DNA from 3 places in the Pantoea sp. C2G6 genome. Region 3 is predicted to be linked to each of the others. Evidence: predicted binding sites of a transcription regulator. Region 3 holds the regulator's gene; each other region holds the start of a gene.

Region 1 (3,279 bases), on a different contig from region 3:
CCATGAAAAGAAAAAATCCACGCAGCTGCGTGGATTTTATGAATTTCTCAAGCTGTCATAAGGTTCAGTCAAACCTCATGGGTCAACCCATCAGACGTTGAACAGGAAGTTCATCACATCGCCATCTTTCACGATGTACTCTTTACCTTCTGAACGCATCTTGCCGGCTTCTTTCGCGCCTTGCTCGCCTTTGTAAGCGATAAAATCTTCAAACGCGATGGTCTGGGCGCGGATAAAGCCTTTCTCGAAGTCGGTGTGGATTTTACCGGCTGCCTGCGGGGCCGTCGCGCCAACCGGGATGGTCCAGGCGCGCACTTCTTTCACGCCAGCGGTGAAGTAGGTTTGCAGGTTCAGCAGTGAGTAACCGGCGCGGATTACACGGTTCAGGCCCGGCTCTTCCAGTCCCAGCTCCGCCATAAACTCGTCACGGTCTTCATCTTCCAGCTCGGCAATGTCCGATTCAACAGCGGCGCACACCGGCACGACGACGGAACCTTCCGCTTCAGCGATAGCACGCACCTGATCCAGATACGGGTTGTTCTCAAAACCATCTTCATTGACGTTGGCAATGTACATGGTCGGCTTCAGCGTCAGGAAGCTCAGATAGCGGATAGCCGCTTTCTCATCCGCATCCAGATTCAGCGAACGCAGCATGCCTGCTTCAGAGAGATGCGGCAGGCATTTCTCCAGCGCGGCCAGTTCCGCTTTGGCGTCTTTATCGCCGCCTTTGGCTTTCTTCTGCACGCGCTGAATCGCACGTTCGCAGGTATCGAGATCGGATAGCGCCAGCTCAGTGTTGATCACATCAATATCTTCCGCCGGGTTCACTTTGCCCGCCACGTGAATGATGTTGTCGTTTTCAAAGCAGCGCACCACGTGACCGATCGCTTCGGTTTCACGGATGTTGGTCAGGAACTGGTTGCCCAGGCCTTCACCTTTGGACGCGCCTTTTACCAGCCCGGCGATGTCGACGAATTCCATGGTAGTCGGCACCACGCGCTGCGGCTTAACAATCTCAGAGAGCTGATCGAGACGCAGGTCAGGCATTGGCACCACGCCAGTGTTAGGTTCAATGGTGCAGAAGGGGAAGTTAGCCGCTTCGATACCCGCTTTGGTCAGCGCGTTAAACAGAGTGGATTTACCGACGTTCGGCAGGCCCACGATACCGCATTTGAATCCCATGGTTTGATACCCTTTATACCTGGATGGACAGCCCACCAGACGGCAGGCTGTCAGAAACGAAATGAAAAATTTCGCGCATTATACACAGAATCGCGACGATTCGGGCGTTTAAGCAGGTTTGAAGGCGTGCAGCCGGTTCATCGCCTTAATGCGATCCTCTTTCAGCCACAGCTCCGTACAGCGCGCCGCTTCATCAATCGCGTCATCAATCAGCTTCTGCTCACTGGCGGGCGGCTTGCCCAGCACAAATCCGGTCACTTTGTTGCGATCGCCGGGATGCCCGATACCGATGCGCAGCCGATGGAAATTGTTGTTGTTGCCCAGTTTGCTGATGATGTCCTTCAGCCCGTTGTGACCGCCATGCCCGCCGCCCTGCTTAAACTTCGCGACGCCGGGCGGTAAATCGAGTTCATCGTGTGCCACCAGAATCTCTTCCGGGGCGATGCGATAGAAAGTGGCCATCGCCGCCACCGCTTTACCGCTCAGGTTCATAAAGGTGGTCGGAACCAGTAAGCGCACATCTTCTCCGGCCAGCGCCAGGCGGGCGGTATAGCCATAGAATTTGCCTTCCTCTTTCAGTGACTGATTGTGGCGCTCAGCCAGTAGATCGAGATACCAGGCACCCGCATTGTGGCGCGTGGCGGCATATTCAGCGCCCGGATTGGCAAGGCCCACAATCAGTTTAATGCTGCTCACAATGATTATCCTGCTGTTGTCGCGAAAGGGCGTTAGTTTACTTCGCCACAGGCGAGATGACAAAGCACGCGCATTGAAATAATTGAGACAGGTGATTAATCATTTTCTATCAGAATCAACAGGCTGCATTCAGATCCGATCGATTCTTTATAGCTGATGTGTGATCCAGTCCGCAACGTGCGTCGGGGTCATTGCCTAAACTTATGGCAGTTAACATTATGTGCGGTTTACTTACTCATATGGATGGAGGTTCAGCATGAAACATCAACACTGCCGCGTGGCGGGTAATGGTCTGATAATACTGGGATTAGTCATCATGGTGCTGGGCATCGGTTTTTCAATTATGAATCAGTTGCCGTCACTCGATCTGCCGCAGGAACTGGCCCAGGGTGCGATTTTCAGCATCTTTATTGGGGCGCTGTTGTGGTTAGCGGGCGCGCGTATCAGTGGCCGTGAAAAAGTGGAAGATCGCTATTTCTGGCTGCGTCACTATGACAAACGCTGCCGCCGCTCATCGCATCCACATCATTAATAGAGGGTTGCAGGCAGGGGATGCTGTGCCGTGCGGTTTCTGCCGCTGGCCTTAGCGTGATAGAGCGCCTGATCCGCCTGCGCCAGTAAATCCTCAAATCCCTGATGGCGGTGTGTGACCGTAGCAAAGCCGATGCTGACTGAATAGTTAATCGCGTCAGGTTGCGACTCACACACTGCCAGCCGGATAGCTTCACACCAGGCTTCGGTCTCCGGCGCAGCCGCCGGGATAATCGCCGCAAACTCTTCTCCCCCCAGCCGTGCGAAGCGTCCCTCAGCCGGGATCAGCCTTTTGACGATCCCGCAAAAGTCGATCAGAACCCGGTCGCCCTGATAATGCCCGTAGCGGTCATTAATGCTCTTAAAATGGTCGAGATCGAAAAGTATCGCGCTGAAGGGGCGATCCTGGCGGCGACAGCGCGCCACGATTTTCTCCGCCTCATTAAATAAGGCCCGCCGGTTCCAGACGCTGGTCAGCGGATCGTGCAGCGACGCATGTTTATAGGCGATCTGGGTGCGCTCATTGACCATCGCCAGGATGGTAAAGGTCAGGCCGATGACAAACAGAATCGATTCCAGGATAACGTAGACCGAGAATTTTGAGCCGCCAATCGCGCCCGGCAGATTAATCGGGACGGTGTTGTCCAGAAACAGCCGCGCCAGGTGAAACAGCAGATGGATCCACAACAGCAGCTGGGCGGGCCAGAAGGTGGCTCTCAGGGTATCGCGCACCTGCCAGAGCAGATGGATCAGCGCCGCCGTGTAGGTCATGCAGGCAATGCAGAGCACGATCACCCGTTTGGGCAGGCTGTAGTAGAATTCAGGAAAACAGCAGAGGATGGCCCAGAGCAGGGCACCCAGCAGCCAGTG
Region 2 (3,279 bases), on a different contig from region 3:
ACAACCGAATATCACTATCTGACAGAGAGAAAATCTTATGAAAAGCATCAAAATCACCTTCGCGGCACTGGCACTGACAGCACTTTCTTCTGGCGCGTTTGCCGCTGATCTGGTCAGCAGCCATCCGCTTGATCAGCAGGCGGTTGGCACCATTTCGGTCCAGGGCGGCAGCAACCTCAGCTCGCTTGAAGCGCAGTTAAATGCCAAAGCTGATGAAGAGGGCGCAAAATCTTTCCGCATCACGTCAACCAGCGGTCAGAACAAATTGCACGGCACAGCGGTGATTTATCAGTAATAAAGCGTGAGAGAGGTGGGGGATGAAACGGATTAACCGTCTGGTCGTGGCTGCACTGCTGAGCAGCCTCTCCTTTGCCAGCGTGGCGGCTCAGTCAGTTAACTGTGCGCCGCTGGACCAGCAGAAAATTGAGGTTATCAGCGCGACAGGCAGCAGCACGCTGACCTCGCTGGAGCAGCAACTGTCAGCGAGGGGCAGCAATGCGGGCGTAAAGTCCTTCCGCATCACTTCGACCTCTGGCAGCAACAACCTGCCTGGCACCGCCGCTCTCTATAATTAAGTCCAGACAGGCTTCAGATAATCCCGCTTATCTGAAGCCTTTTTTCTAGCCGTTGCTGCGTAACTGCGGATAGCGACGGAAGATATAAACACACCACAACAGCGATACCAGCCCAATCATCGCGCCGATATTGCCGACATCCGCCATTCCCAGATGCAGACTGACCTGGTTACCCAGCAGTGCGCCTGCGCCGATACCGATATTGTAGATACCTGACATCAGCGACATCGCCACATCGGTGGCATCCGGTGCCAGCGACAGTACGCGCACCTGCATGCCGAGGCCAATCATCATCATCGCCATTCCCCAGATCACACACAGGATAGAGATGGCCGCCGGACGGATGGCGGCGAAAATCAACAGCCCCATGCAGAGCGTGATTAACGCGATGGCCGCAATCAGCAGGCCAGAGGGGAATTTATTGCCCAGGGTGCTGAACAGCACGCTGCCGACAATGCCCGCCGATCCAAACAGCAGCAACAGCAGGGTGGTAAAGTTGCCGCTGGAGTTCGCCACGCTCTGCATAAAGGGCTCGATATAGCTGTAAGCGGTGTAGTGCGCCGTCACCACCAGCGTCACCAGCAGATACATGCTGACCAGCGCCGGACGGCGGAACAGCATCGGCACGCTGCTGAGCGAGCCGGTATGTTCACTCGGCAGACGCGGCAGGATGCGTACCAGCATAATCATCAACACCAGCGCGGAGAGGCCGATGGCACCAAACGTGGTCCGCCAGCCAAGGTACTGCCCCACCAGACGACCAATCGGCACGCCCAGCACCATCGCCAGCGCGGTACCGGTGGCCAGCATACTCAGCGCCTGAGTTTTCTTACCGGCCGGTGCCACACGAATTGCCAGCGAGGCGGTGATCGACCAGAACACCGCGTGCGACAGGGCGATCCCGATGCGTGACACCACCAGCGAGCGGAAATCCCAGGCAACGGTCGAGAGACCGTGGCTGACGATAAAGATCAGGAACAGGACGCCCAGCAGCAGTCGCCGTTCAATATTACGGGTCAGCAGCATCAGCGGCAGGGAGAGCAGCGCCACCACCCAGGCGTAGATGGTCAGCATAATCCCGACATCGGCGGTGCGCATCGAAAAGTCAGCGGCAATATCCGATAACAGGCCAACCGGCACAAATTCGGTGGTGTTAAAGACAAAGGCGGCGATGGCCAGCAGCACCACCCGTAGCCAGGCAGTTTTACGTGAAACAGTTGTTGATTGCATGAGGTGTCAAATCAGTCAGAAAAGCGAAGCGGGATGTGGCAGAAACACCCCTCGAAAGTGACATGCGTCACAAATTATTGACCATTGTAGTGAATAAACCGCGAAGAGAAACCTTATAAGCTGCTTTTCACGCTGAAATTTTTTTATCGCCCCATTCCGGGGCGATAGCGGCCAGTCACCGATCGCGACGTCGCGCCGGCATCATCCGCAGCAGCGTGTTGTCTTTGAGCAGGTAGTGATGGAACAGTGCCGCGACGGCATGCAGGCCGATCAGCCAGTAGCCGAGCGGGGCCAGGGTTTCATGCCAGTCGATCAGCCAGTCCGCCAGATCAAAATTGGGTTCAGCCGCGACCGGCATACTGATGCCAAACAGCCACCACTCCCGCCCTTTAAGATAACGTGAAGAGAGGCCGAGGATTGGCAGCGAGATAAACAGGGCGTAAATCAGCGTGTGAGTCAGATGCGCCACGCCCGTCTGCCAGCGCGGTGCCGCCGGGATAATCGGCGGGCTGCGGTGGCGGGTCCGTAAAAACAGCCGGGCAATCATCAGCACCAGGATGGTCGCTCCGGCGCTGAAATGGGTAATGATCAGCGCATAACCCTGCCAGGAGCCACGCGCCGCGAAACCGCGCAGTTCAATAGTGGCGTATGCCGTCACCACCAGTAAAAAGGTCAGCCAGTGAAGGGCAATCTGAGCGCCTGCAAATTTTTCCCGCATAGTCCATTCCACGATTAAGAGTCAGGAACCTTAACATAACGGAAAAGAGCGGAAATACTTAACGAATTAGCGCAGCGGCAGTCATCCAGGCGGGTGCTCAGCCCCGCGTCATTTAGCGGGAAACGTCGCTGTGTTTCAGGGCCATACTGAGCTGAGACGCCTGCGCGCCAGCGCTGTTCAGGGGACAACAGGTTTCACAGCCTAATGCACCAGCATAATATTTTTTCGCCTGGAGGATAGCGGCATTCGCCTGATAGAAACTGCCAAGAAACAACCGGTTGTCGATGTCCGGCAGATGAGGACATCCCGCCGCATGCACCACATGATTGTTGTTATAACCTGACTGTTTATTCACGTAATAGTAGAGAGCCATCGGCGATCCTTGTTGCCAGAGAGGAGGGCAACACAATAAAAATTCACGATAAATTCGATTATAGCGGGAAAAATGCATTTTGTTTGACGTGGATCTGAATCCTCAGGCGGCAGTGTTAGTAACAAGGCCCGCGATGCGCTGCGGGCCTCTATCGTCGCGCAGTAAACGCCGCGTCTCAGAGTTTTTTAATGTGCAGACGCCACGCAACTGCCAGTGCCAGCAGCAGCAGCACGCTGATAAACAGCGTAATCCCGCTCCAGCCAAAGTTATGCCAGAACAGGCCGCCCAGCGTACCCGCCACGCTTGACCCGACGTAGTAGCTGAACAGATAGAGGGAGGAGGCCTGGCCGCGCGCGCGTCGCGCCCGTGGGCCGATCCAGCCG
Region 3 (3,279 bases):
TTTATCCATCGCAAAGCGATCGGGCAACTGGTGATAGAGGATGTTATCCGCCAGCACCCGCAGTCGGGTTGAGATGGTTTTGGCGTTCCAGCGGATCACCGCTTCGGCATGGCTCTGCTCCACCAGCTTCTGCACTTCTTCCGGCTGATGCAGGCTGACCGAGATATGTTCCTGAAGGTCGAGTGCCACCTGAAAGGCGCGCGTCAGCCGTTTATGGCTGTGATCGCGATTGGCCGACAGCATATGCATCTGCTGATAGCAGGTGGTGATCAGATCGACCACTTTCTGCTGACGAGCCAGCAGCGGCGGCAGCGCTTTTTCCGGGTCGGTCAGCTGGGTGAGCAGGGTATATTTGGCGTCGCAGTAGTTAGCCAGCTCGCGATAGATCAGGCTTAGGCTCTCGCGCATCGGCTGTTCTTTCCACAGCCAGAACCAGAACCAGTTAAACAGCCCATACCAGAGCGTGCCGCCGATGTAGAGCAGCGGGGTGACATAGATGGGCATCCGGCCGACCAGGCTCAGGGTAAAGATAGCGGCGATTAGCGTGCCGGGCAGCAGGCGGCCATGCAGCGGGCTGATCTCACCGGTTACGCCGAGCAGCAGCGGCATGGCGAACAGGATCAACGGCAGCGGTATCGCATGCAGGGTAAGCCACTGAATCAGAAAGCTGCCGAGTGCGAACAGGCTGCCGCCAATAATCAGGCGTTTAAAGAAGCGCTTATGCGGGGTATCCAGACCGGCGATGTTGCAGCAGGCCGGCACTAAGGAGAACAGCAGACCTTTTTGCAGGTCGCCCGCCAGCCAGCCCAGCGCCACCGGCAGGCAGAGTACCAGCGTTTGCCGCAAGGCATAGTTGACTTCAGGATGGTAAATAATTCGACGCCACATTGGCTCAACACAAACAATAACGGCGTGATGTTGCCAGCACGCCGTGGATGACAGGAGTTAGCGGGTACCGTATACCACGATAGTTTTGCCGTGTGCGGAGATCAGGTTCTGATCTTCCAGCATCTTCAGAATGCGGCCCACGGTTTCACGTGAGCAACCCACAATCTGACCAATCTCCTGACGGGTGATTTTAATCTGCATCCCATCGGGGTGAGTCATCGCGTCGGGCTGCTTCGCCAGGTTGAGCAGGGTCTGCGCAATGCGTCCGGTGACGTCGAGGAAAGCGAGGTTACCTACTTTTTCCGACGTGACTTGCAGGCGACGTGCCATCTGCGAGGAGAGTCGCATCAGGATGTCGGGGTTGACCTGGATCAGCTGACGGAATTTCTTATAGGAGATTTCCGCCACTTCGCACGCGGTTTTAGCCCGTACCCAGGCGCTACGCTCCTGACCTTCTTCAAACAGGCCAAGCTCACCAATGAAGTCGCCCTGGTTCAGATAGGAAAGGATCATCTCTTTGCCTTCTTCATCTTTAATCAGAACCGCGACGGAACCTTTCACGATGTAGTAAAGCGTTTCTGCTTTTTCACCTTGATGAATCAGCGTACTTTTGGATGGATACTTATGAATATGGCAATGGGACAGGAACCATTCGAGTGTAGGGTCTGTTTGCGGTTTGCCGAGAACCATTCGCTATTATCCTCTGTTGTAATCGTGCCCAAAATACAGGGGGCAGTTTTCCCTGTCAGGCGATGAAAGCTTCAAGCGTTTCCTTTTCAGGAAATTATTCGGGCCGCATTCGGCGCAGTGCGCATCATTCTTCCCGGCTTCGCCATTGGGTGACGAAAAATATTTTCAGCACTGTTTGTAGCATAGCTTTTGCCGACTGTCTTGTGTTGTCTCGCTTCAGCTTGGGGTGGATTTCTCTGGATTGCTGTTTACCAGGCGAAAGCGTACTCTGACGACAAAACAGCGTATTCTGGAGCAAAAATCATGCAGGCAAGAGTGAAATGGGTAGAAGGGCTGACATTCCTCGGGGAATCTTCATCCGGCCATCAGATACTCATGGATGGAAATTCAGGTGATAAAGCGCCCAGCCCAATGGAGATGGTTCTGATGGCGGCGGGTGGTTGCAGTGCGATTGACGTGGTTTCAATTCTGCAAAAAGGCCGTCAGGATGTGGCTGATTGTGAAGTAAAACTGACCTCAGAACGTCGTGAAGAGGCGCCGCGAATCTTTACGCACATCAACCTGCATTTTATCGTCAGCGGCAAAGCGCTCCAGGATAAAGCGGTCTCACGCGCGGTGGATCTTTCTGCTGAAAAATATTGCTCGGTGGCCATCATGCTGGGCAAAGGCGTTACCATCACCCACAGCTATGAAGTGATTGAGTTGTAGTAACTGCAAGAGTCATTGCTGACCTGCTAACTTCACTTCCAGTATCTGATGCAGGTTGCTTCAAGACCGTGTCTGGGCAGGTAATCCGCTTTTAGACTGTGCCTGCGCAGAGAACCGGGTCAGATCGGAAAGTCGCAAAACCGCCATCCATGGCGTGCTCGGCCCGCGCGATTACGCACCTCATCCCTGAGGTGCGCCCGTTGCCGGGCCAACGCTTTGCGTTGTTCAAAAACGCTCCCGGCGTTTTTGTCCCAGGCGCGGGACGCTTTCCTCTTCTGACCCGGCTCCCTGCGCGTTGAGCGACGGCGTTGCGTTCAGGCCTACTCTGCTTTGGCTTTGTCATCAGTCCAATGGGCTATGACGGACCTCTTACTCAATGCGTTTCCCTTCCATCAGCCGCTTCACCAGCGGTCCCATGATCAGCTCCATCGCCAGACCCATTTTGCCGCCCGGCACCACCAGCGTATTGATGTGCGAGATAAACGAACCCTGCAACATCGCCAGCAGATAGGGGAAGTCAATATCTTCCAGCGCCTGGAAGTGGATCACCACAAAACTCTCATCCAGCGAGGGGATCGCCCGCGCTGCAAACGGGTTAGAGGTGTCCACGGTCGGGACACGCTGAAAGTTGATGTGGGTGCGGGAAAACTGGGGGGTGATGAAGTTGATGTAATCTTCCATCGAGCGCACCACCGAATCCATGACGGCTTCACGTGAATGACCGCGCTCACCGGTGTCGCGCACCAGTTTCTGAATCCATTCCAGGTTAACAATTGGCACCACGCCAACCAGCAGATCGACATGTTCCGCCACATTGTGCTGCGTCGTCACCACGCCGCCATGCAGCCCTTCGTAGAACAGAATATCGGTATTTTGTGGCAGCGGCTGCCACGGCGTAAAGGTGCCGGGCACCTGATTCCACGGCACCGCCTCATCATAGGTGTGCAGATATTTACGCGACTGGCCCTGACCGCTCTGGCCATACTCTTTAAA

Evidence for each region. The regulator CRP, encoded in region 3, controls carbon source genes, mostly activating them, when cyclic AMP is high. The targets are predictions, from matches to a motif close to ATGTGANNNNNNTCACAT.
Region 1: pth (aminoacyl-tRNA hydrolase) is a predicted target of CRP. The motif match lies at 2,037-2,054, and genes of this name have one in related genera.
Region 2: ACCW71_RS03540 (sugar transporter) is a predicted target of CRP. The motif match lies at 1,861-1,878, and genes of this name have one in related genera.

Annotation. Positions count from the first base shown of each region.
Region 1 covers NZ_JBGMNJ010000001.1:423,879-427,157, forward strand. Annotated here, with positions in the region: gene ACCW71_RS02035 (hypothetical protein) at 1-4, opposite strand, end outside; gene ychF (redox-regulated ATPase YchF) at 91-1,182, opposite strand; gene pth (aminoacyl-tRNA hydrolase) at 1,291-1,878, opposite strand; gene ychH (stress-induced protein YchH) at 2,135-2,410, shown strand; gene ACCW71_RS02055 (GGDEF domain-containing protein) at 2,407-3,279, opposite strand, start outside.
Region 2 covers NZ_JBGMNJ010000001.1:741,425-744,703, reverse strand. Annotated here, with positions in the region: gene bhsA (multiple stress resistance protein BhsA) at 38-295, shown strand; gene bhsA (multiple stress resistance protein BhsA) at 318-575, shown strand; gene ACCW71_RS03540 (sugar transporter) at 621-1,805, opposite strand; gene cybB (cytochrome b561) at 1,981-2,523, opposite strand; gene ACCW71_RS03530 (hypothetical protein) at 2,636-2,896, opposite strand; gene ACCW71_RS03525 (MFS transporter) at 3,072-3,279, opposite strand, start outside.
Region 3 covers NZ_JBGMNJ010000005.1:19,272-22,550, reverse strand. Annotated here, with positions in the region: gene ACCW71_RS08845 (YccS/YhfK family putative transporter) at 1-888, opposite strand, end outside; gene crp (cAMP-activated global transcriptional regulator CRP) at 946-1,578, opposite strand; gene ACCW71_RS08835 (OsmC family protein) at 1,882-2,286, shown strand; gene ACCW71_RS08830 (phosphoribulokinase) at 2,656-3,279, opposite strand, start outside.